One region of the Paraburkholderia sp. BR13439 genome, then DNA from elsewhere that is predicted to be linked to it. Evidence: predicted binding sites of a transcription regulator. Region 1 holds the regulator's gene; each other region holds the start of a gene.
What was found. The regulator HrcA, encoded in region 1, represses chaperone genes, less so after heat shock. The targets are predictions, from matches to a motif close to TTAGCACTCNNNNNNNNNGAGTGCTAA.
Positions count from the first base shown of each region.

Region 2: rpoH (RNA polymerase sigma factor RpoH) is a predicted target of HrcA. The motif match lies at 7,134-7,160, and genes of this name have one in related genera.
Region 3: groES (co-chaperone GroES) is a predicted target of HrcA. The motif match lies at 6,395-6,421, and genes of this name have one in related genera.

Region 1 is NZ_JBFPKN010000001.1:743,465-753,435, reverse strand. Features, by position in the region: gene pabB (aminodeoxychorismate synthase component I) at 1-1,098, opposite strand, end outside; gene dnaJ (molecular chaperone DnaJ) at 1,117-2,256, opposite strand; gene dnaK (molecular chaperone DnaK) at 2,525-4,474, opposite strand; gene grpE (nucleotide exchange factor GrpE) at 4,807-5,394, opposite strand; gene AB3X96_RS03430 (hypothetical protein) at 5,758-5,919, shown strand; gene AB3X96_RS03425 (RNA-binding S4 domain-containing protein) at 5,891-6,298, opposite strand; gene hemH (ferrochelatase) at 6,307-7,377, opposite strand; gene hrcA (heat-inducible transcriptional repressor HrcA) at 7,556-8,575, opposite strand; gene AB3X96_RS03410 (NAD kinase) at 8,786-9,688, shown strand; gene recN (DNA repair protein RecN) at 9,752-9,971, shown strand, end outside.
Region 2 is NZ_JBFPKN010000001.1:560,233-570,203, forward strand. Features, by position in the region: gene ptsP (phosphoenolpyruvate--protein phosphotransferase) at 1-659, shown strand, start outside; gene nagE (N-acetylglucosamine-specific PTS transporter subunit IIBC) at 791-2,590, shown strand; gene cydB (cytochrome d ubiquinol oxidase subunit II) at 2,707-3,843, opposite strand; gene AB3X96_RS02620 (cytochrome ubiquinol oxidase subunit I) at 3,878-5,470, opposite strand; gene cydP (cytochrome oxidase putative small subunit CydP) at 5,460-5,720, opposite strand; gene rpoH (RNA polymerase sigma factor RpoH) at 6,137-7,072, opposite strand; gene AB3X96_RS02635 (acyloxyacyl hydrolase) at 7,426-7,989, shown strand; gene AB3X96_RS02640 (nuclear transport factor 2 family protein) at 8,031-8,414, shown strand; partial or broken gene AB3X96_RS02645 (2-isopropylmalate synthase) at 8,606-9,592, opposite strand; gene ybiB (DNA-binding protein YbiB) at 9,970-9,971, opposite strand, start outside.
Region 3 is NZ_JBFPKN010000001.1:847,377-857,347, forward strand. Features, by position in the region: gene AB3X96_RS03890 (polysaccharide biosynthesis/export family protein) at 1-608, shown strand, start outside; gene AB3X96_RS03895 (polysaccharide biosynthesis tyrosine autokinase) at 658-2,901, shown strand; gene AB3X96_RS03900 (hypothetical protein) at 3,006-3,575, opposite strand; gene AB3X96_RS03905 (hypothetical protein) at 3,550-4,446, shown strand; gene AB3X96_RS03910 (hypothetical protein) at 4,794-5,411, opposite strand; gene AB3X96_RS03915 (hypothetical protein) at 5,732-6,121, shown strand; gene groES (co-chaperone GroES) at 6,493-6,783, shown strand; gene groL (chaperonin GroEL) at 6,837-8,477, shown strand; gene cysC (adenylyl-sulfate kinase) at 8,680-9,318, opposite strand; gene AB3X96_RS03935 (hypothetical protein) at 9,345-9,722, opposite strand; partial or broken gene AB3X96_RS03940 (transposase) at 9,726-9,971, opposite strand, start outside.

The DNA of each region.
Region 1 (9,971 bases):
GGTCAATGTCAGCGTGCGGATCGCGACCGACATGCAGAAGTCACCGCAATCGTAATCATCGTCCGGCGCATCGAGCCAGCCGATCGCGCCGGTATAAAGTCCGCGCGGCGTGCTTTCCAGTTCGTCGATCAGCTGCATCGTGCGATGCTTCGGCGCACCGGTAATCGAGCCGCAGGGAAAGAGCGCGCGCAGGATCGTCGCGAACGAGGTGCCGCCGAGCAACGTCGCCTCCACTGTCGACGTCATCTGCCACACCGACGCGTACGGCTCGACCGAAAACAGCGCCGGCACATTGACCGAACCGATCCGCGCAACCCGCGACAGATCGTTGCGCAGTAGATCGACGATCATCACGTTCTCGGCGCGGTTCTTCAGATCGGTGGCGAGGAACTCGGCGTTGCCGCGGTCGATGGCGGGATCTTGCGAGCGCGGCGCCGTGCCCTTCATCGGCCGCGCGCGCAACGTCGGGCCGTGCTTCTCGACGAACAATTCGGGCGAACACGACAGGACCCACGCATTGTCGGGCAACGCGATCAGCGCGCCGAACGACACCGGCTGGCGCGCGCGCAAACGCCGATAGAACGCAAGCGGCGAGCCGAACACGTCGAAGCCGAGGCGGTACGTGTAGTTGACCTGATAGGAATCGCCCGCGCGCAGCGCAGCTTGAATCGCGTCGATCGACGCATCGAATTCGGCGCGATCGACGCTCTCGCGCACGTTCGCCGTGCCCGCGACCGACGGCTCCGGAGCACCGTTGTCACGCGTCATCAGCCACGCGTCGACCTCGTCGCGCGCAAGCTTCGCACAGCGTTCGAACAATAAAAAACGCAGCGTGGCATTGCCACGCTGCGTTTCAGTGGACCGAAGCTTGTCGATACCGACGAGCCCACGGCCAAATTCATAGTCGGCCAGCACGACGGCGTGCAGGCCGTTGCGGGTATCGGCCGCGACGCTGTCGCACACCGCTTCGAGCTGCGCCGCCTCGGTGCAGACCCGCTCGCGCACGAAACCCGTGTACAAGCGGCTCGACGGACGCGCCGCCGTTGCACCGCAATCGTCAAGCAGCGCGAACACCGCGCCGCGCCTGTCCACCGTCATGCTGACCGCCAAATCAGATCAATCGAAAAAGCTCTTCACCCGATCGAACCAGCTCTTGCTCTGCGGACTATGCCGCGCACCGCCTTCCACGAGCGCCTTTTCGAACTGCTTGAGCAGGTCGCGCTGCGCTTCGGTGAGCTTGACCGGCGTTTCGACCTGCACATGCACGTACAGATCACCGGCGATGCTCGAACGCAGCCCCTTGATGCCCTTGCCGCGCAAACGGAACGTCTTGCCCGACTGCGTGCCTTCCGGCACGGTGAAAGTTGCGCGACCGGCCAGCGTCGGCACTTCGATATCGCCACCAAGCGCCGCGGTGGTGAACGGGATCGGCATCTGGCAATGCAGATCGTCGCCGTCACGCTCGAACACCGAGTGCTGCTTGATATGAATCTCGACGTACAGATCGCCCGACGGTCCGCCGTTGATGCCCGGCTCGCCATTGCCGGCCGAGCGGATGCGCATGCCGTCGTCGATACCGGCCGGAATCTTCACTTCGAGCGTCTTGGTTTCCTTCACCTTGCCCGCGCCGTGGCAGTGATTGCACGGGTCGGGGATGTAGGTGCCGGTGCCGTGGCATTTCGGGCAAGTCTGCTGGATGCTGAAGAAGCCCTGCGACATGCGCACCGAACCCGAGCCGCTACAGGTCGGGCAGGTTTCCGGCTTGGTGCCCGGCTTCGCGCCCGAGCCATGACAGACTTCGCACGAAACCCAGCTCGGCACGCGGATCTGCGTGTCGTAGCCGTGTGCGGCCTGCTCGAGCGTGATTTCCATGCTGTAGCGCAGATCCGCGCCGCGATACACCTGCGGGCCCGCGCGGCCGCCGCCGCGTGCGGCACCGCCGGCCGCCTGGCCGAAGATGTCGCCGAAGATGTCGCCGAATGCATCGGCAAAGCCACCGAAACCTTGCGCACCGGCCCCACCCATATTCGGATCGACGCCCGCGTGACCGTACTGATCGTACGCGGCGCGCTTTTGCGAATCCGACAGCATTTCATAGGCTTCCTTCACCTCCTTGAAATGCTCTTCCGCATCCTTGTTGCCCGGATTGCGGTCGGGGTGGTGCTTCATCGCGAGCTTGCGATAAGCCTTCTTGATTTCGTCGTCGCTCGCGTTCTTTGCGACGCCCAGAACCTCGTAGTAATCCCGTTTCGCCATATCGGTTCAACGCCGCCGCGCAAAGCGACGCGGTAGCTCCTTGTGAATGCTGTGGAGTCTTACGACTCGTCCGGCCGCTGTCTGCGCCGCGTCTCGACACGGTTCAAAACAACGCCCTCCATAAAACGAACGTGCCCGGAGAGCCCAAAAGGCTCGCCAGGCGCGAAAAACCGCTCTTGCACTCAAGGCGCCCCAACGGCGCCGATCTCGTGCAGCCGGGCCGCGCACATCGCTGTGCACGGCTTTACGGTCGGAAGCCGACCTGGCTTTAGTCCTTCTTCACTTCCTTGAACTCGGCGTCGACCACGTCGTCGGCCTGCTGGCTCGCGCCCGCCGATGCACCGGCACCGCCCGCCGCGCCCGCTGCCGCTTCGGCACCTTGCGCAGCCTGCATGTCGGCGTACATCTTCTCGCCCATCTTCTGCGAGGCCGTGGCCACCGCTTCGATCTTCGCTTCGATCGCGGCCTTGTCGCTCGAGCTGCTCTTCAGTGTGTCCTCGAGTTCCTTCAACGCGGCTTCGATCTTGTCCTTCTCACCCGCTTCGAGCTTGTCGCCGTACTCGGTCAGCGCCTTCTTCGTGCTATGGACGAGTGCGTCACCCTGGTTGCGAGCGTCGGCCAACTCACGCAGCTTGTGATCTTCTTCAGCGTTCGCTTCCGCATCCTTCACCATCTTCTCGATTTCAGCTTCGGACAGACCCGAGTTCGCCTTGATCGTGATGCGGTTTTCCTTGCCGGTCGCCTTGTCCTTCGCGCCGACGTGCAGAATGCCGTTCGCGTCGATGTCGAAGCTCACTTCGATCTGCGGCACGCCGCGCGGTGCCGGCGGAATGCCTTCGAGGTTGAACTCGCCGAGCAGCTTGTTGCCCGCTGCCATTTCGCGTTCACCCTGGAACACCTTGATCGTCACGGCGCTCTGGTTGTCGTCAGCCGTCGAGTAGACCTGTGCGTGCTTGGTCGGGATCGTGGTGTTCTTGTTGATCATCTTCGTCATCACGCCGCCGAGCGTTTCGATGCCGAGCGACAGCGGGGTCACGTCGAGCAGCAGCACGTCCTTGCGGTCGCCCGACAGCACCTGGCCCTGGATCGCGGCACCAACGGCCACGGCTTCGTCCGGGTTCACGTCACGGCGCGGGTCCTTGCCGAAGAACTCCTTCACCTTTTCCTGCACCTTCGGCATACGGGTCATACCGCCGACCAGGATCACGTCGTCGATTTCGCCGACCTTCACGCCTGCGTCCTTGATGGCCACGCGGCACGGCTCGATGGTGCGTTGGATCAGTTCTTCAACCAGCGCTTCCAACTTCGCACGCGTAATTTTCAGGTTCAAGTGCTTCGGACCCGACGCGTCGGCCGTGATGTACGGCAGGTTGATTTCGGTCTGCTGGCTCGACGACAGCTCGATCTTGGCCTTTTCAGCCGATTCCTTCAGGCGCTGCAGCGCGAGCACGTCTTTCGACAGATCGACGCCCTGTTCCTTCTTGAACTCGCCGATGATGTAGTCGATGATGCGCTGGTCGAAGTCTTCACCGCCGAGGAACGTATCGCCGTTCGTGGACAGCACTTCGAACTGCATTTCACCGTCGACGTCCGCGATTTCGATGATCGAGATGTCGAACGTGCCGCCGCCGAGGTCGAACACGGCGATCTTGCGGTCACCCTTTTCAGCCTTGTCCAGACCGAATGCCAATGCGGCTGCGGTCGGTTCGTTGATGATCCGCTTCACTTCCAGACCGGCGATGCGGCCTGCATCTTTGGTGGCCTGACGCTGGCTGTCGTTGAAATACGCCGGCACCGTGATCACGGCTTCGGTGACGGTCTCGCCGAGGTAGTCCTCAGCGGTCTTCTTCATCTTGCGCAGCACTTCGGCCGAGATTTGCGGCGGCGCGAGCTTCTGGTCGCGCACTTCGATCCATGCGTCGCCGTTGTCCGCCTTGATGATCTTGTAGGGCATCAGGCCGATGTCCTTCTGCACTTCCTTCTCTTCGAAGCGGCGGCCGATCAGGCGCTTGACCGCGAACAGCGTGTTCTTCGGGTTCGTGACCGACTGACGCTTGGCCGGCGCGCCGACCAGGATCTCGCTGTCTTCCATGTAAGCGATGATCGACGGCGTGGTGCGCGCGCCTTCCGAGTTCTCGATGACCTTGACCGAGTTGCCTTCCATGATCGCCACGCACGAGTTGGTCGTGCCGAGGTCGATGCCGATGATTTTGCCCATTTTTACAAATCTCCTGACTTTGATCGCTGCGGAAAGCGCCCGGTTGGCCCATCTGGCGGCGGGACGATCCGCTCTCAATTCCTACCTGCACTCAAAATAAGTGCGGCCACATCGTTTTCAAGACCTCTATCGCGATGCGGTCTTTAATTTTTTTCAATCACGGGGCGGGCTCGTGAATCCTTGCTGCGAGCCCGCTCCGCCAGCTTGCACGGCGCCCCCGGCGTGGTTCGCCGGAAGTGCCTGAATCGATTGGATGTTTTGCGGCGCGCGGCGATGCGAAGCGACGAGGCAGACGCCGCACGCGCGGACGCCCGGGGTGCGCTTCGACGTGCTTACTTCGGCGCGGCGACGGTCACGAGCGCGGGACGCAGCACGCGGTCCGCGATCACGAAGCCCTTTTGCAGCACCGCGACGACGGTGTTCGGCTCCTGGTCGGCCGGTACCATCGAAATGGCCTGATGGCGATGCGGGTCGAACTTTTCGCCGACCGGATTGATCGCCACGACGCGGCCCTTCTCCAGCGCGCCGCTCAACTGGCGCAGCGTGAGCTCGACGCCTTCGCGGACCTTCTGCAGGTCGTCGGACGAATGGGCGACGGCCGCCTCGAGGCTGTCGACGACCGGCAGCAGATGCTCGGCGAAGTTCTCGATCGCAAACTTGTGCGCCTTGGCGACGTCTTCCTGAGCGCGACGGCGCACGTTTTCGGTTTCGGCCTTCGCGCGCAGGAAGTCTTCCTGCAACTCGGCGATCTTCGCCTGAGCGTCGGCCAGCGCCTGCTCGGCGGCAGCCTGGGCGGATTCAGTGGTGGCGCCGGTGTCCTGCTGTTGAGCAGCGGGCTCGGCCGCCTCGGCGGCCTGGCGCGCGGCTTCGTCGGCGGGCGTGGGATTCTGGCTCGTCGGGTTCTCTTGCGTGTTTTCCATGTCGCTGAAAGTCGTTAAAAAGTAAAAGCAAAGACGGAAAAAGCCGTTCCGACACAGTACGATTCGTGCTTTGCAAAATCGCGACACGTGTCTTCGCGCCGATCCGCCAGACCGGACCCCAGATGGGGTCTGAAATAGCCGTTTCAAGCGGCTCAGAGGTTTTTTCGCACCACCGTCGTGCAGGCGAAATGCGCCGTAACAAGCATTCACGTGGCGCAATCAGATAGGGATTGAGTGCAGCCCGCAACTGACCTATTCTCCAGTCATGGAGCGGCAACGCACGTTAACCCTAATTTGACGTAAGCCTTACCGACACCTGACAGTCGTTCCGATAGCCCGTTTCAGCCCATCGAGGGGAGTACCGTGAAACTGACCGTTGCAATCGGGGTGGTCGCACTGGTACTGATCGCGGGCACCACGACCATCTGCATGTCCGGCGCGGTTAACGACCACACCACCGAGTACGGTGGCGCACACGCCACGGTCGAGCAGTTTTTTAGTTCCCACCCGAAAATCTGTCGATAGTGCGCCGGTCGCGTTTCGTCGGTCGCCCGTGCAGCGCGGCGGCAGGCTCGTGATATACCTTGCGCCGTTCCTGCTCGACCTGCCGCTTCTCCTTGCTCTGCGCGGTTTCAACGTAAAGCGTCTGCGCCACGCTCGCCGGGCCGCGCACGTCGCACACGCCCAGCACCTCGACCTGCCAAACGTAGCGCTCGATCTCGATTTCGACCAGATCGCCGACACGCACGTCCTTGGCCGGCTTCACGGCCGCGCCGCCGATGCGCACCCGCCCCTTGTCGACCGCATCCGCGGCCAGCGAACGCGTCTTGAAGAAACGCGCGGCCCACAGCCATTTGTCGATGCGCAGTTTCGCGCCCGGTTCGGTTGAGATGCGGTAGTTCATCTGCGTATTCAAGCTCCTGTCGTGTGCGGCACCGGCACCGCCTGCACCGGCCAGCCCTGCAGATGCTGCGCGACGATTTCGCCGAGCGCGGCAACCCACGGCTGAGACGCGTTCAGACAGGGGATCCGGTGAAACTCCTTGCCACCCGCCTGCAGAAATTCGTCGCGCACTTCCATGCCGATTTCCTCGATCGTTTCGAGGCAGTCGGCGGTGAAACCCGGACAAAACACGTCAGCACGCCGCACGCCTGCCGCGCCGAGTTCCTTCAACGTCGGCGCCGTGTAGGGCTGCAGCCATTCGGCCTTGCCAAAGCGCGACTGGAACGTGATGCGGCATTCGACCGGCGTCAACTCCAGCGCCTGCATCAGCAGTGCACCGGTCTGCTGGCATTGCTCGTGATACGGGTCGCCGAGGTCGAGCGTGCGCTTGGGCACGCCGTGGAAACTCAGCACGAGCTTGTCGCCCGCCGCGAAATCAGGGCGGCCGTGCAGATGCCAGTGGTGACGCACCTGCGCAGCGAGCGCCGCGATATACGCCGGGTGATCGGCGTACTGGCGAACCGTGCGGATCTCCGGCTGGTTGCGCATGCGCTTGAGCGCGGAAAAGGCTTCGTCGAACGCGGTCGCGGTGGTCGACGCGGAATACTGCGGATACATCGGCATCAGCAGCACGCGCTCGGCGCCGGCGAGCTTCAGCTGGTTCAGCATTGCCGGAATGCCGGGCGTGCCGTAGCGCATCGCGTAGTCGACCAGCACCGTGTAGTCGTTGACTTGCAGCAGATGGCGCAAACCCTCGACCTGCTTTTCGGTGTGCACGCGCAGCGGCGAGCCCTCGGGCATCCATACCGCCGCGTACTTCCTGGCGGAACTGCGGCCGCGAAGCGGCAGGATCAGCAAACGCAGAATCAGCTGCCACAGCAACGCGGGAATTTCGATCACGCGAGGATCGGACAGGAACTGCGCGAGATAGCTGCGCACCGCGCGCGGTGTCGGCGCGTCGGGCGTGCCGAGGTTGATCAGCAACACGGCGACGCGATGCGATGTGGCGTTCTGTGATGGCCGCTCGAGGTCGAAGCGCATAGGCAGCAGAAGTCACCGCTTCACGCGGCGAGTCGATTCAATGGAGATTCATTATAGCGGCGCGGGTTCGGCCGGGCGTCGCCGGACCCTGGCCATTCGGACGATTGGCAGACGCCGCCCGTTCGCGCATCATGGCCGGCACGGGCTGCGATGACGGCGCCGCCGCGGAGCGCGATGACTACTGCTGGCTGAGCGTCATGGACAACAGCCGCGCGGTGATGTCCACGATCGGAATCACGCGGTTGTAGGCCATGCGGGTCGGTCCGATCACACCGAGCGTGCCGACGATCTTGCCGTTGACCTCGTACGGCGCGGTGACGACGCTCATTTCCTCGATCGGCACCAGCGTCGATTCGCCGCCAATGAAAATTTGCACACCCGCCGCGTGACTCGACACGTCGAGCAACTGAAGGAGGCTGGTCTTCTGGTCGAACACATCGAACAGCTTGCGCAGGCGCGCCATGTCCGACGAAAGATCGGCGACTTCGAGCAGATTGCGCTCGCCGGAGATAAGCACAGTCTCGCCGGTATCGGATTCGTCGGTGCTCGCGGTGACGGCCGCGTGCATCAACGAGGTCATGTCGCCACGCAGCTCGTCGATTTCCTCGCGCAGGCGGCGGCGCACTTCGTCGAACGAGAGGCCCGCGAAGTGCGCGTTGATGTAATTGGAGGCTTCCACCAGCTGCGAAGGCGAAAAGTCGCGCTGAGTGGCGAGAATGCGGTTCTGCACGTCGCCTTCGGGCGTCACGATGATCAGCAGAATGCGCTTGTCGGACAGGCGCATGAATTCGATCTGCTTGAATACGTGGCTGCGGCGCGGTGTGAGCACCACGCCGGCGAACTGCGACAGGTTGGACAGCACGCTCGCCGCCGCGGCGACGATCTTCTGCGGCTCGCCCACCTGCAGCGTGGTTTTGACCGCGCGCATCACCGCTTCTTCGTCGGCGGCGGACTCGACCGTCAACATTGTGTCGACGAACAGACGGTAGCCGCGTGGCGTTGGAATGCGCCCCGCCGACGTGTGCGGACTGATCACGAGCCCCAGATCCTCGAGGTCCGACATCACGTTGCGGATCGTGGCCGGGCTCAACTCGAGGCCCGAGTAACGTGACAGCGTGCGCGAGCCGACCGGCTGACCTTCGGCGATGTAGCGCTCGATCAGCGTTTTGAGGAGGGTTTGTGCGCGAGGATCTAGCATGACGAAAAATTTTAGCTCAATGGCATCGCAGCCGCGAGCGCCCGCGGCGACCGCTCCCGGCAAATGCGGCGCCGTCAGCGGGCGCGCATGTCATCGGGTCTTCACCATTCTAACGATAATCGCGACATCCGCAGACGCCCCGCGTGCGCCGGCCCGCTACCGGGTTGGCCTGCGGTTCTTTTCAGGCCCTACCTATGGTGTAATGCCGGCATGCAAGTGACCAGCCAGTTCAAGACCGTCGCGCTCGTCGGGCGCAGCAATACGCCAGGCATCAGCGAGCCGCTGACCGCGCTCGCCGCGTGCATCGCGAAGCTCGGCCTCGAAGTCGTGTTCGAAGCCGACACCGCCGCCGAAATCGGCGTAACCGACTATCCGACGCTGCGTCCCGCCGAGATCGGCGCGCGCGCCGACGTCGCCGTGGTGCTCGGCGGCGACGGCACGATGCTCGGCATCGGTCGCCAGCTCGCGCCATATCGCACGCCCTTGATCGGCATCAACCACGGACGGCTCGGCTTCATCACCGACATTCCGATCTCCGACATGCGCGAGATCGTGCCGCAAATGCTGTCCGGCAATTTCGAGCGCGAGGAGCGCGTGCTGCTGGAAGCGCGCATCGTGCGCGACGGCACGTCGATCTATCACGCGCTCGCGTTCAACGACGTGGTGGTCAACCGTAGCGGTTTTTCGGGCATGGCGGAGCTGCGCGTGTCGGTCGACGGCCGCTTCATGTACAACCAGCGCTCGGACGGCCTGATCGTCGCGACGCCGACCGGCTCGACCGCGTACGCGCTGTCGTCGCAGGGGCCGATCCTGCATCCCCAATTGCAGGGCTTCGTGCTCGTGCCGATCGCGCCGCACGCGCTGTCGAACCGGCCGATCGTGCTGCCGGACGACTCGAAGGTCAGCATCCAGATCGTTTCCGGGCGCGAAGTGAACGTCAATTTCGACATGCAGTCGTTCACGTCGCTGGAGCTCGGCGACACGATCGAGGTGCGCCGTTCGCGTCACACGGTGCCAATGCTGCATCCGGTCGGCTACAGCTATTACGCGACGCTGCGCAAGAAGCTGCACTGGCACGAGTACCCGTCGCACGAAGAAGACCCGAGGCCGTAAGCGGCGCTTTCAAGCCCACGCCGCCGCGGCCGCCACCCGAATCCAAGCTACCCGACGACCTCCATGCTTCGCCACCTCTCGATACGCGACTTCGTCATCGTCGCCGCGCTCGACCTCGAATTCGACAGCGGCTTTACCGTTTTCTCGGGCGAAACCGGCGCCGGCAAATCGATCCTGATCGACGCGCTCGCGCTCGCGCTAGGCGCGCGCGCCGAGGCGAGCGTCGTGCGCACCGGCGAGAGCCGCGCCGATATCACCGCGGAGTTCGAAACGTACGCGCAGG
Region 2 (9,971 bases), 180 kb from region 1:
CCGAGCCGAATCCCGCGCTCGGCCTGCGCGGCGTGCGCCTCGCGCAGGTGCGCCCCGATCTGCTCGACGACCAGCTGCGTGGCCTGCTCGCGGTGCGTCCGATCGGCGCCGTGCGCATCCTGCTGCCGATGGTCACCGATGCGGGCGAACTGATCCGCATCCGCAAGCGTATCGACGAACTCGCACGCGAAGCGGGCAGCACCGAGCCGGTCGAAGTGGGTGTGATGATCGAAGTGCCGTCGGCCGCATTGCTCGCCGATCAGCTCGCACAGCACGCCGATTTTCTGTCGATCGGCACCAACGACCTGACCCAATACACGCTCGCGATGGACCGCTGCCAGCCCGATCTCGCGGCGCAGGCGGACGGCCTGCATCCGGCGGTGCTGCGGCTGATCGCGGCGACCGTCGAAGGTGCCGCGAAGCATGGCAAATGGGTCGGCGTGTGCGGCGCGCTCGCCGGCGACCCGCTCGCGATGCCGCTGCTGGTGGGCCTGGGTGTGACCGAGCTATCGGTCGATCCGGTCTCGGTGCCCGGCATCAAGGCACGCGTGCGCACGCTCGACTATCAGTTGTGCCGCCAGCGCGCTCGCGAGGCGCTCGCGCTCGACTCGGCGCAGGCGGTTCGAGCCGCAAGCCGCGCGACGTGGCCGCTCGATTGAAAGATTAATCAAATGGAGAACTCGCACGCCGTGCGTCCGGCAGTACGGCTGCCTTCACGCGCGGCGCGATTCTCCGCATCGCTGCACTACTCACCGAAGACTTACCCCACGAGACAAAATTGGAGATACCGATGGATGCAAATCCGTTTCTGAAGATACAGCGCCTGGGACGCGCGCTGATGCTGCCGATCGCGGTGCTACCGGTCGCCGGCCTGCTGCTGCGGCTCGGCCAGCCCGACGTGTTCAACATCAAGATGATCGCCGATGCGGGCGGCGCGATCTTCGACAACCTGCCGCTACTGTTCGCGATCGGTGTGGCGGTCGGCTTCGCCAAAGACAATAACGGCGTCGCGGGTCTGGCTGGCGCGATCGGCTATCTGGTGCAGATCGCGGTGATGAAGGACATCAACGACAAGCTCAACATGGGCGTGCTGTCGGGGATCATCGCGGGGATCGTCGCGGGACTGCTGTACAACCGCTACAAGGACATCAAGCTGCCCGACTACCTGGCGTTCTTCGGCGGCAAGCGCTTCCTGCCGATCGTGACAGGCGTGGTCTGCGTGGTGCTAGGCATCATATTCGGCCACGTGTGGGCGCCGGTGCAGAGCGCGATCGACCTGGCCGGCCACTGGCTCACGACGGCCGGCGCGCTCGGCGCCTTCGTGTTCGGCGTGCTGAACCGCTTGCTGCTCGTCACGGGCCTGCATCACATCCTTAACTCGCTGACGTGGTTCGTGTTCGGCAGCTTCACGCCGGCCAGCGGCGCGCCGGTCACGGGCGACCTGCACCGCTTCTTCGCCGGCGACCCGACCGCGGGCACTTTCATGACCGGCTTCTTCCCGGTGATGATGTTCGGCCTGCCGGCCGCGTGTCTCGCGATGTTCCATGAGGTGCCGAAGGAGCGTCGCGCGGTGGCCGGCGGCCTGCTGTTCTCGATGGCGCTCACGTCGTTCCTGACTGGCGTGACCGAGCCGATCGAGTTCAGCTTCATGTTCCTCGCGCCGGTGCTGTATGCGATCCACGCGCTGCTGACGGGGCTGTCGCTTGCGATCTGCTCGGCGCTCGGCATTCACCTCGGCTTTACGTTCTCGGCGGGCTTCATCGACTACGTGCTGAACTTCGGTCTGTCGACGAAGGGCTGGTGGGCGATTCCGCTCGGTATCGTGTACTCGGTCGTGTACTACGGTCTGTTCCGCTTCTTCATCCGCAAGTTCAACATGGCGACGCCGGGCCGTGAGCCCGCCGCTGCGGAAGAGCAGGTCAAGTCGTTCGCGGAGGGTGGTTTCGTCGCGCCGGCGGCCGGTGCGGCCGTGCCGCGTGCGCAGCGTTATATCGCGGCGCTCGGTGGGGCGGCGAACCTGTCGGTCGTGGATGCATGCACGACGCGTCTGCGCCTGTCGGTCGTCGATGCGGACAAGGTCTCCGAAAGCGAACTGAAGTCGATCGGCGCGCGTGGCGTGCTCAAGCGCGGCGCGAACAACGTGCAGGTGATCATCGGACCGGAAGCGGACATCATCGCCGATGAGATGCGTACGGCGATCGCGCAGGGTCAGGGCGACGCAGTGAAGGTGGCAAGTGCTGCCGTGTCGGCGCCGGCTACCGCTGCCGCGCCGGCCGCGCGAAACGCTGGGCACGCCGACGACGCGCAAGGCGGTCCGCTCGACCCCGATCCGCTGCGCTGGCTCGCCGTGTTCGGCGGCGCGGGCAACGTGGTGTCGCTCGATGCGGTCGCGGCGACGCGTCTGCGCGTGGTCGTGCGCGATGCGGCGGCGATCGATCGTCAGCGCCTCGCGTCGCTCGATACCGCGTGGGTGTCGACCGACACGTTCCATATCGTCGTCGGCGAGGCCGCGCAGCGCTATGCGCAGAAGCTGGCCGAGCGGCTGTCGTCGCAAGGCGGTGGCGCGGGCGCGGCGCCGGTGCCCGCTTGATCGGCTGATGGCTGTCGGGCACTGTTGAGAAAAAAGCGGCACCTTGTTCCAAGGTGCCGCTTTCGCGTCTACGACCAAAGCTTGCGGCCTGGCGAGTCACCCGCTTATGGTCTCGCTCAATACATCGAATGGTGGTTTTCCTTGATCGCAGCGGCGGTCACCTTGCCGCGCATCACGCGATAAACCCAGCCGGTATAGAGGAGGATGATCGGCAGGAACAGGATCACCGCGAACAGCATGATTTCGAGCGTCATCTGGCTCGACGTCGAATCCCACATGGTCAGGCTGCTGCGGCCGTCGAGTGACGAAGGCATGATGAACGGGAACATCGAGAAGCCCGCGGTCAGGATCACGCCGACGACCATCAGCGACGTCGACAGAAACGCCGTCGCCTCGAAGCGCGAGCGTGCGAGCAGCACCGCGAGCACCCCGCCGACCAAACCCGCGAGCGGCGCGATCGCCATCCACGGATAGAGCGCGTAGTTGTTCAGCCACAAACCCGGCGCGCCGATCACGGTTTTCATCAAAGGATTGGAGACCGCGTCGAGCGGCGGCATGTCGACGATCTGATAGCCGCCGATCATCGTCGCGACGAGCGCGCCCGCGATGAGAAACAGCACCACCGCGCATAGCGCCGAGAGCCGCAGCGCCTTCGACGCGCGCTCGTGAACCTCGCCATCGGTCTTCCACTTGACGAACGCCGCGCCGTGCGCGGCCAGCATCGACACGCTGACGAGACCCGTCAGCAGCGCGAACGGATTGAGCAGGCCGAAGAAACTGCCGTGATAGGTGACGCGCAGATCGGTATCGAACGAGAACGGCACGCCTTGCAGCAGATTGCCGAACGCGATGCCGAACACCAGCGCCGGTACGAAGCCGCCGATGAAGAGACCCCAGTCCCACGCGTTGCGCCAGCGCGGATCCTCGCGCTTGCCGCGATAGTCGAACCCGACCGGACGGAAGAACAGCGCGAACAGCACCAGCAGCATCGCGAAGTAGAAGCCCGAGAACGATGCCGCGTAGGCGAGCGGCCACGCCGCGAACATCGCGCCGCCCGCGGTCACGAACCAGACCTGGTTGCCTTCCCACGTCGCGCCGACCGTGTTCACGACGATGCGGCGCTCGGCGTCCGTCCTGGCGATGAACGGCAGCAGGATCGCCGCGCCCATGTCGAAGCCGTCGGTGAGCGCGAAGCCGATCAGCAGTACACCTATCAATACCCACCAGATCAGTCTGAGAGCTGCGTAGTCCATATGGCTTATTCCTCTGAAGCGGTGTGGCGGCGCGTCACGCGGCCGTGTTCGACAGCGGCTGAGTCACCTGCTGGTCGTTCTCGTGGTGATAGCGGCCGGTATGCAGCGACGAAGGGCCGAGCCGTGCGTACTTGAGCATCAGCATGATCTCGATGACGAACAGCCCCGTGTAGAACAGCACGAAGCCGCCGATGCTCAGATAGAGATCGCGCGGCGTCAGTGTCGATGCGGCCAGGTTGGTCGGCAGAATGCCCGCGATGCTCCACGGCTGGCGGCCCATTTCGGCGACGATCCAGCCGAGCTCGGCGGCGAGCCACGGCAGCGGAATCGCGATGACCGCCCAGCGCAGGAACCAGCGACGCTTTTCGAGCAGCAGCGTGCGCTGCGCGCAGAACCAGAACGCGAGCACGAAGGTCGCGAGGAACAGCAGGCCGAGGCCGACCATCATGCGGAACGAGAAGAACAGCGGCAGCACTGGCGGAATCGTGCTTTTTGCCGCGGCCGCGATCTGGTCTGGCGTCGCATCGGTGACGTTCGGCGCGAACCGCTTGAGCAGCAGGCCGTAGCCGAGATCGTCCTTGTACTTGTCGAACGCGGCGTGCGCTTCGTCGCTCGAGTCGCCGCCTTTCAACTTCTGCAGCGCCGAGTAGGCGAGCATGCCGTTCTTGATGCGCCCCTCGTTTTCGACGATCAGGTCGCGCAGGCCGACCACGGGTTCGCTCAGCGAGCGGGTCGCGATGATGCCGAGCGCGTACGGCACGCGGATCGCGTAGTCGGTGCGCTGCTCCTTTTGATTGGGAATACCGAAGACCGTGAACGGCGCCGGCGCGGGCGCGGTCTCCCATTCGGATTCGATTGCGGCGAGCTTGACCTGCTGGACTTCACCGGTGCGATAGCCGGATTCGTCGCCGAGCACGATTACGCACAGCGCCGACGCGAGGCCAAAACCGGCGGCGATCGCGAACGAGCGTAGCGCGAACTCGGTGTCGCGGCGCTTCAACAGATACCACGACGACACCCCGAGCACGAACATCGCCGCGGTCACGTAACCGGCCGACACCGTGTGCACGAACTTCACCTGTGCGACCGGGTTGAAGATCACCGAGCCGATGTTGTCGAGCTCCATGCGCATCGTCTGGTAGTTGAACGTCGCGCCGACCGGATTGTTCATCCAGCCATTGGCGATCAGAATCCACAGCGCCGACAGGTTCGATCCGAGCGCGACACAGAACGTGACGATCAGATGCTGCACTTTTGACAATCTATTCCAGCCGAAGAAGAACAGACCGACGAACGTCGATTCGAGGAAGAACGCCATCAGTCCTTCGACGGCGAGCGGCACGCCGAAAATGTCGCCGACGTAATGGGAGTAATAGGCCCAGTTGGTGCCGAACTGAAATTCGAGCGTGAGGCCAGTCGCGACGCCCATTGCGAAGTTGATGCCGAACAGCTTGCCCCAGAACTGCGTCATGTCCTTGTAGATCTGCTTGCCGGTCATCACGTAGACCGACTCCATGATGACGAGCAACCAGGCGAGGCCGAGCGTGAGCGGCACGAACAGAAAGTGATAAAGCGCCGTGATGGCGAACTGGAGCCGCGACAGTTCTACGACTTCGCTAACGGGCATGTTGATCACCTCCGGACGGATGCGGGGCGGGCACCGACAGCAGCGCCTGCGCGACCTGCTGAGGCGGCAGCATCATGTGCTCCGCCTGCGGATGATTGAAGAATGTGAATTTGAGCGCCATCAGTAGGGCGAACTTGATGGCGAGGATGATGGCGATATCGCGCGCCAGGGTTGGACCGCGCACCCACCTGGTGAACCCGCCGCGCAAGCGCGACCGGACAGTGCTGCTGCGATTGAGGGCTAGGGTCATGATCGGTCGAAAGACGACTTCACGCCGGAGAGTCCGGCCGGATCCAGACCGCCCTTGCCGTCAGGCAGTCTGGCGAATGCATGCCGGTTGTAGGAGGGGGAACCTCGCGCGCTCAGGGTTAGCCATGCGGCATCTCGTCGCGAAACTTGCCGCGTCTGTGCAGTATTGCTACCGGACTCGCGATACGTCAAGAAAGGCTTACCGGGCTCGACAGGCCGGCTTGGGGACAGGCCTATGCGAATGCGCTGCGGCCGGGAGACGCACGAATGGACGAAAGGAATGAAAAAGCCCCGCCGTCTTGCGAGGGCGGGGCTTGAGCGCGATGGTCGCTAAATAGTACGCGACCGGTTACCGTGTGTCGCTTTTACCCACGTCGCGGGCGGGACACAATTGACGCGCGCATGGCTTCCACGCTTTTACGCGTATTCCGTCAGTGCGCCGCGCATCTTCTTCATCGCGCTGGCTTCGATCTGGCGGATACGTTCGGCCGACACGCCGAACTCGTCGGCCAGCTCGTGCAACGTGGAGCCGCCCGAGCCGTCGTCGGCCACCTTCAGCCAGCGCGCTTCGATGATGCGGCGGCTGCGCGGATCGAGCGCGTCGAGCGCGCTTGCGATGCCGTCGCTTTGCAGCCGGTCGCGCTGACGCGAAGCCAGCACGGCGGTCGGCTCGCTATGCGAGTCGGCCAGATAGGCGATCGGCGCGTACGACTCTTCACCGTCTTCGACCTGACCTTCGAGCGCGATATCGCCGCCCGACAGACGCGTTTCCATCTCCGCGACCTCTTCGCGCTTCACGTTCAGTTCCTTCGCGAGACCTTCGATCTCGTCCGGCGTGAACGCGCCGAGGCCCTGCTTGTGGCTGCGCAGGTTGAAGAACAGCTTGCGCTGCGCCTTCGTGGTGGCGACCTTCACCATGCGCCAGTTGCGCAGGATGTATTCGTGGATCTCTGCCTTGATCCAGTGCATCGCGTACGATACGAGACGCACGTTTTGCTCGGGATCGAAGCGCTTGACCGCTTTCATCAAGCCGATGTTGCCTTCCTGGATCAGGTCGGCGTGCGGCAACCCGTAACCGAGGTAGTTACGCGCGATCGACACGACGAGTCGCAGGTGCGACAGCACGAGGCGGCGCGCCGCCTCCAGATTGTCGTGTTCGCGCAATTCGGTGGCGAACTGGCGTTCTTCCGCCGGCGTCAGCATCGGAATCCGGTTGACCGCCTGAATATAGGCGTCGATGTTGCCCAGTTGACCGGACAGCAGCGAGGAATGCGAGAGCGCCAGTGCACCTGCCGGAGCGGCCTTAGCCGACGACGGGCTCAAAGTACTCGGAAGGGTCATTGCATGGCTCACGTGTGAAGCTCCTTTGGAATCAGACAATTGCGTACTCAGTAAACGACTCCAGCGATGGATGTTAGCACTCAGATCTGCCGAGTGCTAATACTTAGATGTCGCAGGGGTATCCAAGTTCCGGAAAATCCTATGGAGTCTTGATTTCTGATAGTCATCATACGCTCTATCTGCATTGCGCGCTGAACCTGTACAAATTACCGTTCGAGGCGGCTGCAGCCTCATGATCGACTGACATCGTTCTGTTTTTAAGTGAATAATTGCTGTTTGGGCGCATTATCTGGAAGATACTTGCACCTAAATCGTGCTTGGAACAAAGGGGGCGCTCGCTGAATAGTCACCACGATGGGGGCTGAATGAACAACAAGAATCTTGTGGTCCGTGGACTTACTCTAAAAAGTGCGTTGGCCGTTCTGCTGCTGGGTGCGGCGGGCGAGTCCCAGGCTGACCAGTTCGGCGTGCTGGTGGCCGCCGGCGTCGGTGATCGTCACGTCAAGAGGCTCGATCTCGGCCTGGCCTGGGACCCGAACCTCACCTGGTGGCAGATCGGTGACTGGCATTTCGCGCTGATCGGCGAGGCGCACGTCGCGTGGTGGCACACCAATGAAGGAAACGTTCACGACAACATCGGCGAGATCGGTGTGACGCCGGTGATCCGCTTCGTCAAGTCGTCGGGCTTGGTGCGGCCATTCATCGAGGTGGGTGCCGGCGTCGGGCTGCTGACCAGCCCGCGCATTTCTTCCGACTTCACGCTGGGCACCGCGTTCCAGTTCTCCGAGATGGCGGGCGTCGGACTGCAGTTCGGCGCTCATCGACAGTATGTCGCCGGCTACCGCTTCCAGCATGTTTCCAATGGCGGTATCAAAGAGCCGAATCCTGGTATAAATTTCAGCCAGCTATATTTGCAATATCACTTCTGACCGTGGCCCCTTGCGGCTCGCGGTGTTCGAGGGGCTCTGCAATGGCGGCAAAGATGATCGAAGCGATTCGCGGGCTCGAGCGAGAGCGATTTCGCGCGATGGTCGACGGCGATGGGCAGTCGCTCGACACGCTGCTCGCTGACAACGTGAGCTACGTTCATACGAACGGCAAGCGCGAGACGAAGCGACAGTTCATCGACGGGATCACCGCGGGGCGCCGTCGTTATCGGCAAATCGAGGTGCAGTCGCAAGACGTCCTGCCGGCCGGGCGCGAGACCTACGTGGTCACGGGCCGCGCGCTGATCGAGATGGAAGCGAACAACGGCGCGCTGCTGTTCCCGATTGCCTACACCGCGATTCACACACACGAAGACGGCCAGTGGCGGCTGATCGCATGGCAGGCGACGCGTTGCGCGCTGGAGTGAGATTTTCATCGCGCGGGTGCGCCTCGTGAGCGCGCCCGTCCCGGCAGCCGAATGCGGGGTGCGCACTCCGCCGCCGCAAGCTCAAGTCGGATTCACGCGGTTGCGCAATCCTCAGCTTTATCGCGGCTGTTTGCGCCGTATTCATCGCGCTCGGCATCCGCGTCGCGCGCCGCGCGTGTGCCGCGCATCGCCACTTCTCCCGCATACGGATGCCGCGCGGCCACTGGAAGCCGCGTGCAGCGCTCCGCCACGCGCCGGATCGCCGCGGGATCCGAGAAATCCAGACCGCTGTCGATACCCATCGCGTCGAGATTCATCGCGAGCGTGACGAGATCGACGTTGCCGGTGCGCTCGCCATTGCCGAACAGACAGCCTTCGATGCGATCCGCGCCTGCCAGCAGCGCGAGCTGCGCCGCGGCCACGGCGGTGCCGCGATCGTTGTGCGGATGCACCGACAGCACGATGCTGTCGCGGTAGCCGAGATTGCGGTGCATCCATTCGATCTGGTCGGCGAATACGTTCGGCGTGGCCGCTTCGACGCTCGCCGGCAGGTTGACGATCATCTTGTGATTGCGCGTCGGCCGCCACGTTTGCGCGACCGCGTCGCATACCTCGCGCGCGAACGGCAGCTCGGTCGTGTTGAAGATCTCGGGCGAGTACTGGAAGGTCCAGTGCGTTCCCGGCCGCGCCTGCGCATATTCCTTGATGACGCGCGTGCCTTCGACTGCGAGCGCCTTGATCTCGTCCTTCGATTGCTGGAACACGATGCGCCGGAACGACGGGCAGATCGCGTTATACAGATGCACGATCGCGCGCGGCGCGCCTTCGAGCGCTTCGAACGTGCGTGCGATCAGCTCCGCGCGCGACGGTACGAAGACTTCGATCGTGACGTCGTCGGGAATGCGCCGCTCGTCGATCAGCGTGCGCACGAAGTCGAAATCGGTCTGCGAGGCCGACGGAAAGCCCACTTCGATTTCCTTGAAACCGATCGCGACCAGCATCTCGAAGTACTCGAGCTTTTGCGCGGCGTTCATCGGTTCGATCAGCGCCTGGTTGCCGTCGCGCAGGTCGGTGCTCATCCAGACGGGCGCGGCGTCGATCGTGCGACTCGGCCATTTGCGGCCGGTCAGCCGCACGGCGGGAAAGGGGCGGTACTTTTCAGCGGGATTGCGCAACATGGTGAGGTGCCTCATTCGTGGTGTCGTCGGCGGAGGGTGGGACGTCGAGCGGTTGGCCGACTGTCACGCATGCACGATGCGGATGCCCGAGGCAACGTGCATTTGATCCTCTCGCTTCGCCCGCGCGGTAAACGGACGAACGCAAACGACGACAGGTTGTGGAGAACTACGACGGGGGTGAAGCGAGACTGCGGGAACTACCGGGAGGACCGCCGACGGCAACCGGAGCTGCCAGCGCGCGGCGCTACGCGTGACTTACGCCAGGCGTAGCGATAGGGGCCGCGCTAGGCGGCCGGAGATAATTCGGAGGGTGTTCGGGAGGGAACGCATGGGGCCAAATGTATGACGGCGTACGCTGGCCTGTCAAGCCGCGACCGTC
Region 3 (9,971 bases), 100 kb from region 1:
TCCGTAACGCGACGGTGTATGTTGATGGCGAAGTGCGCACGCCGGGCACGCAATCGATCAACGACGTCCCGATGTCGCTGACGAACGCGATCGGCCTGGGCGGCGGCTTCACCACGACCGCGGATCGCAGCCGCGTCGATCTGATCCGCAACGGCACGACCTATAGGCTGAACATCGACGACCTCGTCAAACGCGGCCGCAATCCGTCGGAAATCTATCTGCAGCCGGGCGATACCGTGCGCGTGAACGCGCGCGAAGACAGCGGCGTCTACGTGATGGGCGAAGTCAACAAGCCGGCCACGGTGCTGCCGCTGCGCAACGGCTCGCTGACGCTGTCGCAGGCGATCTCGGACGGCGGCAGCTTCGACTCGAACACGGCCTCGGGGCAGCAACTGTTCGTGATCCGCAATTCGACCAGCGAGTCGCCGCAGATCTATCACCTCGATGCGACCTCGCCGGTGGCGATGCTGCTCGCGAACCAGTTCGAGCTGCAGCCGAAGGACATCGTGTACGTCGGCCAGGGCGGTCTCGTTCGCTTCAACCGCGTGCTGAACCTGCTGTTGCCGGCGATCAACGCGGCGGTGACAGGAGTCGTCGTGTCGAAGTAACGCAGGCGTGACGCGATATCTGAACCGGCAGGCCTTGTTGGGTGAAAACATGGCAATCAATTACGAAAATCGCTACGCCGGCGTGTATGAACCGGGGCAGTTGCATCTGTCGGACTACGTGCGCACGATCGTGCGCGGTTGGCGCACGATCCTCATCGTGACGCTGATCGCGCTCGCGCTCGGTAGCGCGTACGCGTTCCTCACGCCGCCGGTCTATCGTTCGGACGTGCTGTTTCACGTTCAGGACAGGACGGCGAACGCGGCGAACGTCAATGCGAACGGCCGGGATGCGGCATCGCCGCTTCCCGGCGCGTACGATTCGAAGCCGTCGACCGCGGCGCAGATCGAGCTTTTGAAGTCGCGTCTCGTCACCGAGGAAGCGGTCCGCGCGCTGCACCTCGACATCACGGCGAAGCCGCGTTACCTGCCGGTGATCGGCAGCAGGATCGCGGGACTCGTGAACGGGCACTGGTGGTTCCGGCTGCCGTCGTTCATCAACCTGCGCGGGTTCGCGTGGGGCAACGAGAGCATCGCGGTGTCGCGCTTCGACGTGTCGAAGGACCTGTATGGCGAGACCTTCACGCTGGTTGCGGGCGCCGGCAACACCTTCATGCTGCGCGATCCTCACGGCAGCGCGATTCTGTCAGGGCGCGTCGGCGAGACCGTGCAGACCGATACCGCGGTCGGGCCGATCACGCTGCACGTCGACACACTGGTCGGTGCGCCGGGCTCGCGTTTCGAACTGACGCGCGCTTCGACGCTCGGCACGGTGGAGCGTCTGGCGAAGACGATGGTCGTGCAGGAGACGGCCGAGGACTCCGGCGTGATCCGCGTGAGCCTCGAAGGCGCCGACCCGGCGCTGACCGCGGCGATCGTCAACAACGTGGCGCGCCAGTTCGTGCGCCAGGATCTGGCGAGCCGTTCGAGCGAGTCCGATCACACGCTCGCGTATCTCGAGCAGCAACTGCCCGCCGCGCGCAAGGCGCTCGACGATGCGGAAGAACGCTACGGCAAGTTCCGCAATACCCATGGCACCGTCGATCTCGGCGAAGAAAGCAAGCTGCTGCTGCAGCAGATCGTCGACAACAAGACGAAGCTGCTCGATCTGCAGCAGCAGCGCGCGGAGCTATTGCAGAAGTTCACGCCGAACCATCCGACGGTCGCCGCGCTCGATGCGCAGATCGCCGCATTGCAGGGCGCGCAGAGCACGATGAACCGCAGCGTCTCGACGATGCCCGACACCGAGCAGACCGCGTTGCGTCTGCAGCGCGACGTGCACGTCAACACCGATCTCTACACGAACCTGCTCAACAGCGTGCAGCGGCTGCGAGTGGCGCAGGCTGGGCAGGTGGGCGGCGTGCGCGTGGTGGATTTCGCCGAAACGCCCGACGATCCGGTGCGGCCGAAGCGCATCCTGGTGATTTTGATGTCGCTCGGCGGCGGCCTCGTGCTCGGCTTGCTGCTGGTGTTCCTGAAGCGCGCGATGCGCGGCGGCGTGGAGCGCCCGGACGAACTCGAGGGGATGCTCGGCGTGCCGGTATTCGCGGTGGTGCCGCGCAGCCAGACGCAATTGCGTCTGCAGGAAAAGGTGTCATTGCGCCAGCGCGGGCAGCATGTGCTCGCGCAGCAGGCGCCCGAGGATCTCGCGGTGGAGGGCGTGCGCAATCTGCGCACGTCGCTGCAGTTGTCGCTCGATCATGCGGCCAACAACGTCGTGATGATCACCGGGTCGCGGCCCGATGCGGGCAAGTCGTTTCTGTCGGTGAATCTGGCGACGCTGGTGGCGTCGGCAAACAAGCGCGTGCTGATCATCGACGGTGACATGCGGCGCGGCGACGTGCATTCCCATTTCGGCGTCAGTCATCGGCCGGGACTGTCCGACGTGCTGTGCGGTGGCGATCTCAACGCGATGATCCAGCGCGACGTGCTGCCGGGCCTCGACGTGCTCGCGAAAGGCACGCTCCCCTCGCACCCGGCCGAACTGCTGATGAGCCGACGCTTCGAAGCGATGCTCGAGGTGCTGAAGCCGCAATACGACGTCGTGATCATCGATACGCCGCCGGTGCTCGCCGTGACCGATTCGACGCTGATCGGCAAATACGCGGCGACGTCGCTGCTGGTCGTGCGGCATGGGCGTCAGCCGCTGCACGAGATCATCGAAACCGCCAAACGCCTGCGTAACGGTGGTGTCGGCCTGCGCGGCGTGCTCCTCACCGACGTGCCGCAGGAAGCCGCGTTCCTCGGCTCGGGGTATCAGGGCGGCTATTACGGCTACGACAGCATCGTCGGTTGACACGGCTGCCCGCGCGGCGCGTCTTTTGGGAGGCGCCGCGCGGGCCGGCATGATTGGCGGCATGCTCGTGCCGCCATCTCGCGAGATCCCTCGCAATCCTTAGCTCAGTGGTGGCGCAGCAGATCGCGCAATGCGTGCGACTCTTCCGCCGGCGGCTCCACGGTCTGCCACGCCGACGGCGGGATGGTCTGCCACGCCGATTCGTGCGACGCGAGCGAGACGAGGCGCTGCGCGTCCTTGCTGCTCGAATCGATCCGCAACGCTTCGTTGGCGTTGTGCGACGCGCACTCCCAACGTCCGACGTTGCTACAGCCGCGCGCGAGACTCAGCAACGCGTCCCGTTGCTGCTCGAGCGTGCCGACTTGGGCGCGCATGCGGCGCGCGTCGCGATTGTCGGGCTGTGCGGTGATGGCCGCGGCGAGGCGCGCTTTGGTCGCCGCCAGATTGCCCCGTTGCAGATAGCCGTGCGCGGCTTTCAGATTGCGCTCAGCGTCGGCGCGCTGCTTGTCGGCCAGCGTGAGCGGGGCGGGCAACGTGTCGGTGTTGCTGTTGTGGTTGGTGTTGATCGACGCGACCGCCGTACCGCGCGGCGTGGGCGCGGCGACGCCCGCGCCCGATTTCGTGGTTGGCGCTGCGGTGGGTGCGGTCGTGACGACGAGTGGAGACGATGGCACGACGGTCGGCGTGGTCGCAACGACTGACGTTGACGGTCGGGCCGGGACGGGTGCGGTCGCCACGACTGGCGGTGACGAATGCGCTACGGTTGGCGCGGACGCGACGACGGGCGGTGACGAGCGCGTCACGGTCGGCGCGGTCGCCACGACGGGCGGCGCCGTGCGCGCTACGGTTGGCGCGGACGCGACGACGGGCGGTGACGAGCGCGTCACGGTAGGCGCGGACGCGACGACGGGCGGTGCTGCGCGAGCTACGGTCGGCGTGGTCGCCACGGCCGGCGGTGCCGAGCGCGTTACGGTTAGCGCGGACGCGACGACGGGCGGTGCTGCGCGAGCTACGGTCGGCGTGGTCGCCACGACAGGCGGCGCCGAGCGCGCTACGGTTGGCGCGGTCGTCACGACGGGCGATGAGGATGGTGCGACGGTCGAGGTGGTGGCCACGACTGGCGGTGACGACCGCGCCAAGGTGGGCGCGGTCGCAACGACGGGCGACGAGGACGGCGCGACGTTCGGCGCGGTCGCCACGACCTGCGGCGCCGATGACGCGACAGGCGCGCTCACATTCGCCGGTTGCTGCCGCGCGACGATCAGGGGACGCGGCGCTTGCGCGACGATCGACGCGGGCGTCGGCGCCGCGGCAACCGACGGCGCCGCATTCCGCACAACGCTCTGCGCAGGGACTTGCCCAGGCTTGTCCGGGTGCACTGTGCCGAAGACCGTCACTGGCGTGTCGACGCTCGCATCGTCGTCGAGAAGAACGAAGCCGATATACACGGCGCCGAGCGTCGCGAGCGCGGCCGCGGTTAGCGCAAGCGGGTGCCGCCGTCGACGTCCGCCCGGCTCGAACGTGGCCTCGTCGAGCAATTCGTAGGGGCTCATCTTCATTTGCGCGGAGCGCCGCGACGCACGGTCCGCGGGCAAGCTCGCGGCCGCTGGCAGCGGGTCGAGTTGCGCGCGCGATGTACTCAGCGCCCGGGATCGCGCGGTGCGCTCGCCGGGCTTGTCGTCCGTATCGAACGAATCGATCGGCAGCGCATGGCATGCGGGACACGGCGAAAAGCGGCCCGGCAGCGGCACGCCGCAGTATGCGCAGTGATGGAAAAATGGCTGGTCGGAAGTCGAGTCGCGCGGCATGGCCGTGTCGCTCCACTGGCGCCGAAGGTCGGCGCCATCAAAAAAGAATAAATGCGACGACGCTCGCAGGCGGCGTCGGCCGAACTACTGGACGACGTAACCGCGCGCCTGCATGCACGCGCCGTAGGCGGCCCAATAGCGGGTCATCGGAGGCTCGGGCGCGGGCAGCGGCGGCAGTTTCACGTTCGACGCCGCGTTGGCCTGCATCGAAGCGCCCGCTCCATCCGACGCGCCGGCTGCGGCGCTCGCGCCCGGTGTCGCCGACGATGTGCTCGGCGGTGCATTCGCCGCCGCGGTGGCCGGTGCTCCTGGCGCACTTGCGCCGTTCGCGGCTTCGTTCACGGGCTTTGGCGACGCTGCGCCGCCAGGCGCTTGCGCGCCGGCGAGCGGCGCGCTCGCGGCTTCGGGCGCGCTCGCGCTCCACGGCAGCGGCGTGGCCGAGAAGGAACTGGGGGGAAGCGGGGGTTTCGACGGTACGCCGGTCGACGCACCTTTGGCCGCCGGCGGATGACGCGGCGGAATCTGCGACTCGTGGGCCATGTTGACCCCGGTCACGCGGTTCGCCTCGGCGTAGCACATCGCGTTATCGATGCTGCGCTCGTAAGGGCTCTGACTTCGGATCGGATAGGTGACTGGCCGCCACGCGAACGCGGCAGTGCTCGTCACCAATAGCGTCAGTACGGTATATGTTTTAAATGCCATCGCAGTCACTCCCGCAGCGATGTCTCGCCTTTTTGTGTTTGATTTCGTGTCGTGTTCGAGCTTGTTGTCGATGCCTGGCGCTCGTGCTTCTGTCGCGGCCTGCCGATAGGCCGTGGCGTTGCGGTGCTCGTGCCACGGCTCCCCGGAAGGGCAGGTCGCCAATGCCGCTTTAACGAGCGTAGCACCGCGGCTTGGCCGCGCGATGCATCGAATAGCGCGCGAAAACGCCATCGTGCAGTGCAATCAGGACACAATCGGCGAGGCGGCGTTGAAGATCGGGACAATCCCTGGTCGCCACGAAGGATCGTCAGGAGTCGAAGATGAAGAATCCATCGTATCGCTATCGACCGCTTTGCGCTGCGCTTTGTTTGTCGATGCTGTCGCTCGCCGCGCCGCTCGCGAGCGACGCGAGCGACGCCAACATGAGCGCGGAGACGGCGGGCGAGCGGGCGAGGTTCGCGCAGGCGTTTTGCGGCGTGTCGCCCGAGCGAATCGGCGCCTATAAGGAGCGGCTCCGAAAGGTGCTGACCGGAGCGACCGATTTCGATCAGCACTGGGACGCGGGCTGGCATCGCGCCGACGACACCAATAGCCAGATGAACGCACTACGCGAGCGAGACCCGAAGGAATTCGCGGCGCGTATCAAGGTCGATTGCGAACGGCTCAAGTGGATGGCAGGTAACGCGTTGCGCCCGCCTGCGCAGAAGTGAGTCGAACCATGCTCGATCGGACGGGGGTTTTCCCTGGAAATGGCAGATCCGACGGTATCGAGTACGGTGCGCGGCTGCTGTTTGTCTGCGATAGCGCCCCTTCGCCGTGCGGCGACAAGCCGCAAATCTCGCCGCAAGTATTTGTTTTTGCTCGGGTTCGCAGCTCAGACGCATGATCGCGCCGGCGCGCCGGTACCGCGCCGGTCGTGCAAAACCTCGCCCGCAGCGCCGCTGCTCCCTACTTCTTGAATTTGTCACTACCCGTCCATATAATTAGCACTCGCTGCACGAGAGTGCTAACAACATCTCCGGTTGGCTCGTCCAGCCGGGTTTTCTCAGCGTTCTTCAGTCTCAATCAGAGAGGAGTATGTATGAACCTTCGTCCTTTGCATGATCGCGTGATCGTCAAGCGTCTGGATCAGGAAACCAAGACCGCGTCGGGCATCGTGATCCCCGAAGCCGCAGCGGAAAAGCCGGATCAAGGTGAAATCCTCGCAGTCGGCCCGGGCAAGCGCGACGACAAGGGCGCAGCGATCGCCCTCGACGTGAAGGTCGGCGACCGCGTCCTGTTCGGCAAGTACGCAGGCCAGACCGTCAAGGTCGACGGCAACGAACTGCTCGTGATGCGCGAAGAAGACATCATGGCCGTGGTGCAGAAGTAAGCGCAAAGTCGCTACTTCCCCGGTTATATCCAAAGTATTCAAGGAGTTAGAAGATGGCAGCTAAAGACGTCGTATTCGGTGATTCCGCCCGTGCCAAGATGGTCGAAGGCGTGAACATTCTCGCCAACGCCGTGAAGGTCACGCTGGGTCCGAAGGGCCGCAACGTGGTCCTCGAGCGCAGCTTCGGCGGCCCGACGGTCACCAAGGACGGTGTGTCGGTCGCAAAAGAGATCGAACTGAAAGACAAGCTCCAGAACATGGGCGCGCAAATGGTCAAGGAAGTCGCTTCCAAGACCAGCGACAACGCAGGCGACGGCACGACGACCGCTACGGTTCTCGCGCAATCGATCGTCCGCGAAGGCATGAAGTACGTCGCATCGGGCATGAACCCGATGGACCTGAAGCGCGGCATCGACAAGGCTGTTGCAGCCGCAATCGAAGAACTGCGCAAGATCAGCAAGCCGTGCACGACCAACAAGGAAATCGCCCAGGTTGGCGCGATCTCGGCGAACAGCGATTCGTCGATCGGCGAGCGCATCGCTGAAGCAATGGACAAGGTCGGCAAGGAAGGCGTGATCACCGTCGAAGACGGCAAGTCGCTGCAAGACGAGCTGGACGTCGTCGAAGGTATGCAATTCGACCGCGGCTACCTGTCGCCGTACTTCATCAACAACCCGGACAAGCAAGTTGCCGTGCTCGACAACCCGTTCGTGCTGCTGCACGACAAGAAGGTGTCGAACATCCGTGATCTGCTGCCGGTTCTGGAACAAGTCGCGAAGGCTGGCCGTCCGCTGCTGATCATCGCTGAAGACGTCGAAGGCGAAGCGCTCGCAACGCTGGTCGTCAACAACATCCGCGGCATCCTGAAGACCGTTGCTGTGAAGGCACCGGGCTTCGGCGATCGTCGTAAGGCGATGCTGGAAGACATCGCGATCCTGACCGGCGGCCAGGTCATCGCAGAAGAAACCGGCCTGACGCTCGAGAAGGCAACGCTGGCTGAACTGGGCCAGGCGAAGCGTATCGAAGTGGGCAAGGAAAACACCACGATCATCGACGGCGCTGGCGAAGCAGCGAACATCGAAGCTCGCGTCAAGCAAGTGCGCAAGCAGATCGAAGAAGCGACCTCGGACTATGACCGTGAAAAGCTGCAAGAACGCGTTGCCAAGCTGGCAGGCGGCGTTGCAGTGATCAAGGTCGGTGCTGCGACCGAAGTCGAAATGAAGGAAAAGAAGGCACGTGTCGAAGACGCACTGCACGCAACGCGCGCAGCTGTGGAAGAAGGCATCGTCGCTGGTGGCGGCGTCGCGCTGATCCGTGCGCGTACGGCGATCGCTGGCCTGAAGGGCGCAAACGCCGATCAGGACGCAGGTATCAAGATCGTTCTGCGTGCAATGGAAGAGCCGCTGCGCCAGATCGTCACCAACGGTGGCGAAGAAGCGAGCGTCGTCGTGGCGGCGGTTGCTGCTGGCAAGGGCAACTACGGCTACAACGCAGCGACCGGCGAGTACGTCGACCTGGTTGACGCAGGTGTCGTGGACCCGACGAAGGTGACGCGCACGGCGCTGCAAAACGCAGCTTCGGTTGCTGGCCTGCTGCTGACGACCGACGCAGCTGTCTGCGAACTGCCGAAGGAAGAAGCTCCGATGCCTGGCGGCATGCCCGGCGGCATGGGCGGCATGGGCATGGACATGTAATTCCGCTCGGGCCTCGTGGTCCGGCCGCGTGGTTGGCCTGCCGCGCGTCTGGATCACGGACGAGGCCCGGTTGGAAGTCCATGTGGGGGAGTGCGCCGCGAGGCGTTTCCCCAAACGAAAAAACCCGCTCAGGCGGGTTTTTCGTTTGGAGCCGGCGTTGATGTGGCGGCCAGCAAGCGCTTCCGGACGCCCTTTGTCCGGATCAGGCGCCCGCGACGTGAGCCGCACGCTGAGCCGATCTTCCGAGACACTTTTCGCGCAGGTAGTGGAAAATCTGCGCGACGCTTTGCGCGGGGCTCAGCGTTCCGGTTTCGACATGCAGGTCAGGATCGATCGGTGCTTCATAGGGCGCTGATACGCCGGTGAACGAGCTGATCTCGCCAGACCTCGCTTTCGCGTAAAGACCTTTGGGATCGCGGCTTGCGCAGGTGGCGAGCGAGGCGGACACGTAGGTTTCGACGAACTTGTCGGCTCCGATGATCTCGCGCGCCATTGCGCGGTCTTCACGTAGCGGTGAAATCAGCGCGGTAATCACGATCAAACCCGCATCGTTCATCAACTGGGCGACGTGCGCGACGCGGCGGATGTTTTCGCGCCGGTCGTCGCGCTCGAAGCCCAGGTCGCTCGCCAGACCGTGGCGGATGTTATCGCCGTCGAGCACATAGCAGGCGTGACCGAGCGCGATTAGCCGCTCTTCGAGCGCGAACGCCAGTGTAGATTTACCGGCGCCGGACAGGCCGGTCAGCCAGATCGTGGCGGGCGTCTGATCGAATATGCGCATGCGGTCCTGCGCCGCGATCTTGCCGGTGAAGCGTTGCACGAAGATGGGCGGCTCTTTCATGTATAAGTTCTCCTGACTCCTTTGGCTCACTCGCAGTGCCAGCCTTGTCGCCACGTGCCAGCGTTGTGCAGGCGTTCCGTGGAATCCGCGATCGTAACGCAAAAGCCTTCTGGGATGCCGTCTGGCAGCGCAATCGAAAATCCGCTGTTCGAACTCGGATAGCCGGCGCTTGCCACATCGGGCCGCGGCTCGCCGCTGAGGCCGGTTGCGACGATCTGCGCGCCGATCCGCACTTCGAGCGGCACTTGCCGCTCCGGTCTGCTCAAGTTGACGGCCCAGCCGCGCACTACACCGTCCCCCACCGTGTCGACGAAGCCGTCGAACAGGTCGGCTAGCGGACGCCGCTGGCTTTGCGCGAACTCCAGATAAGTAGTCCGGTCTGAATAATTCGCTTTCGGCGGCACCGCTCACGGTGTCGACGCGAAAGCGGCGCAGAGGTTTAGCCACGACACAAGCACAAGGACGCAAAAACGCCGCAGTTTTCTGAGGATCATGCGCAGGTTGTGGCCAGCGCCGCAAAGCACGGCGTTGATCGCATCGCCCAGCGCTCCCTTCAGCCAGTTCCTGTCGAGTTTGCCATCGGCCTTCATATGACCGATGGCCGGTTCGATCGCACTGCGCCGCCGGATCATCGCGCGCAACGTTCGCGTGAT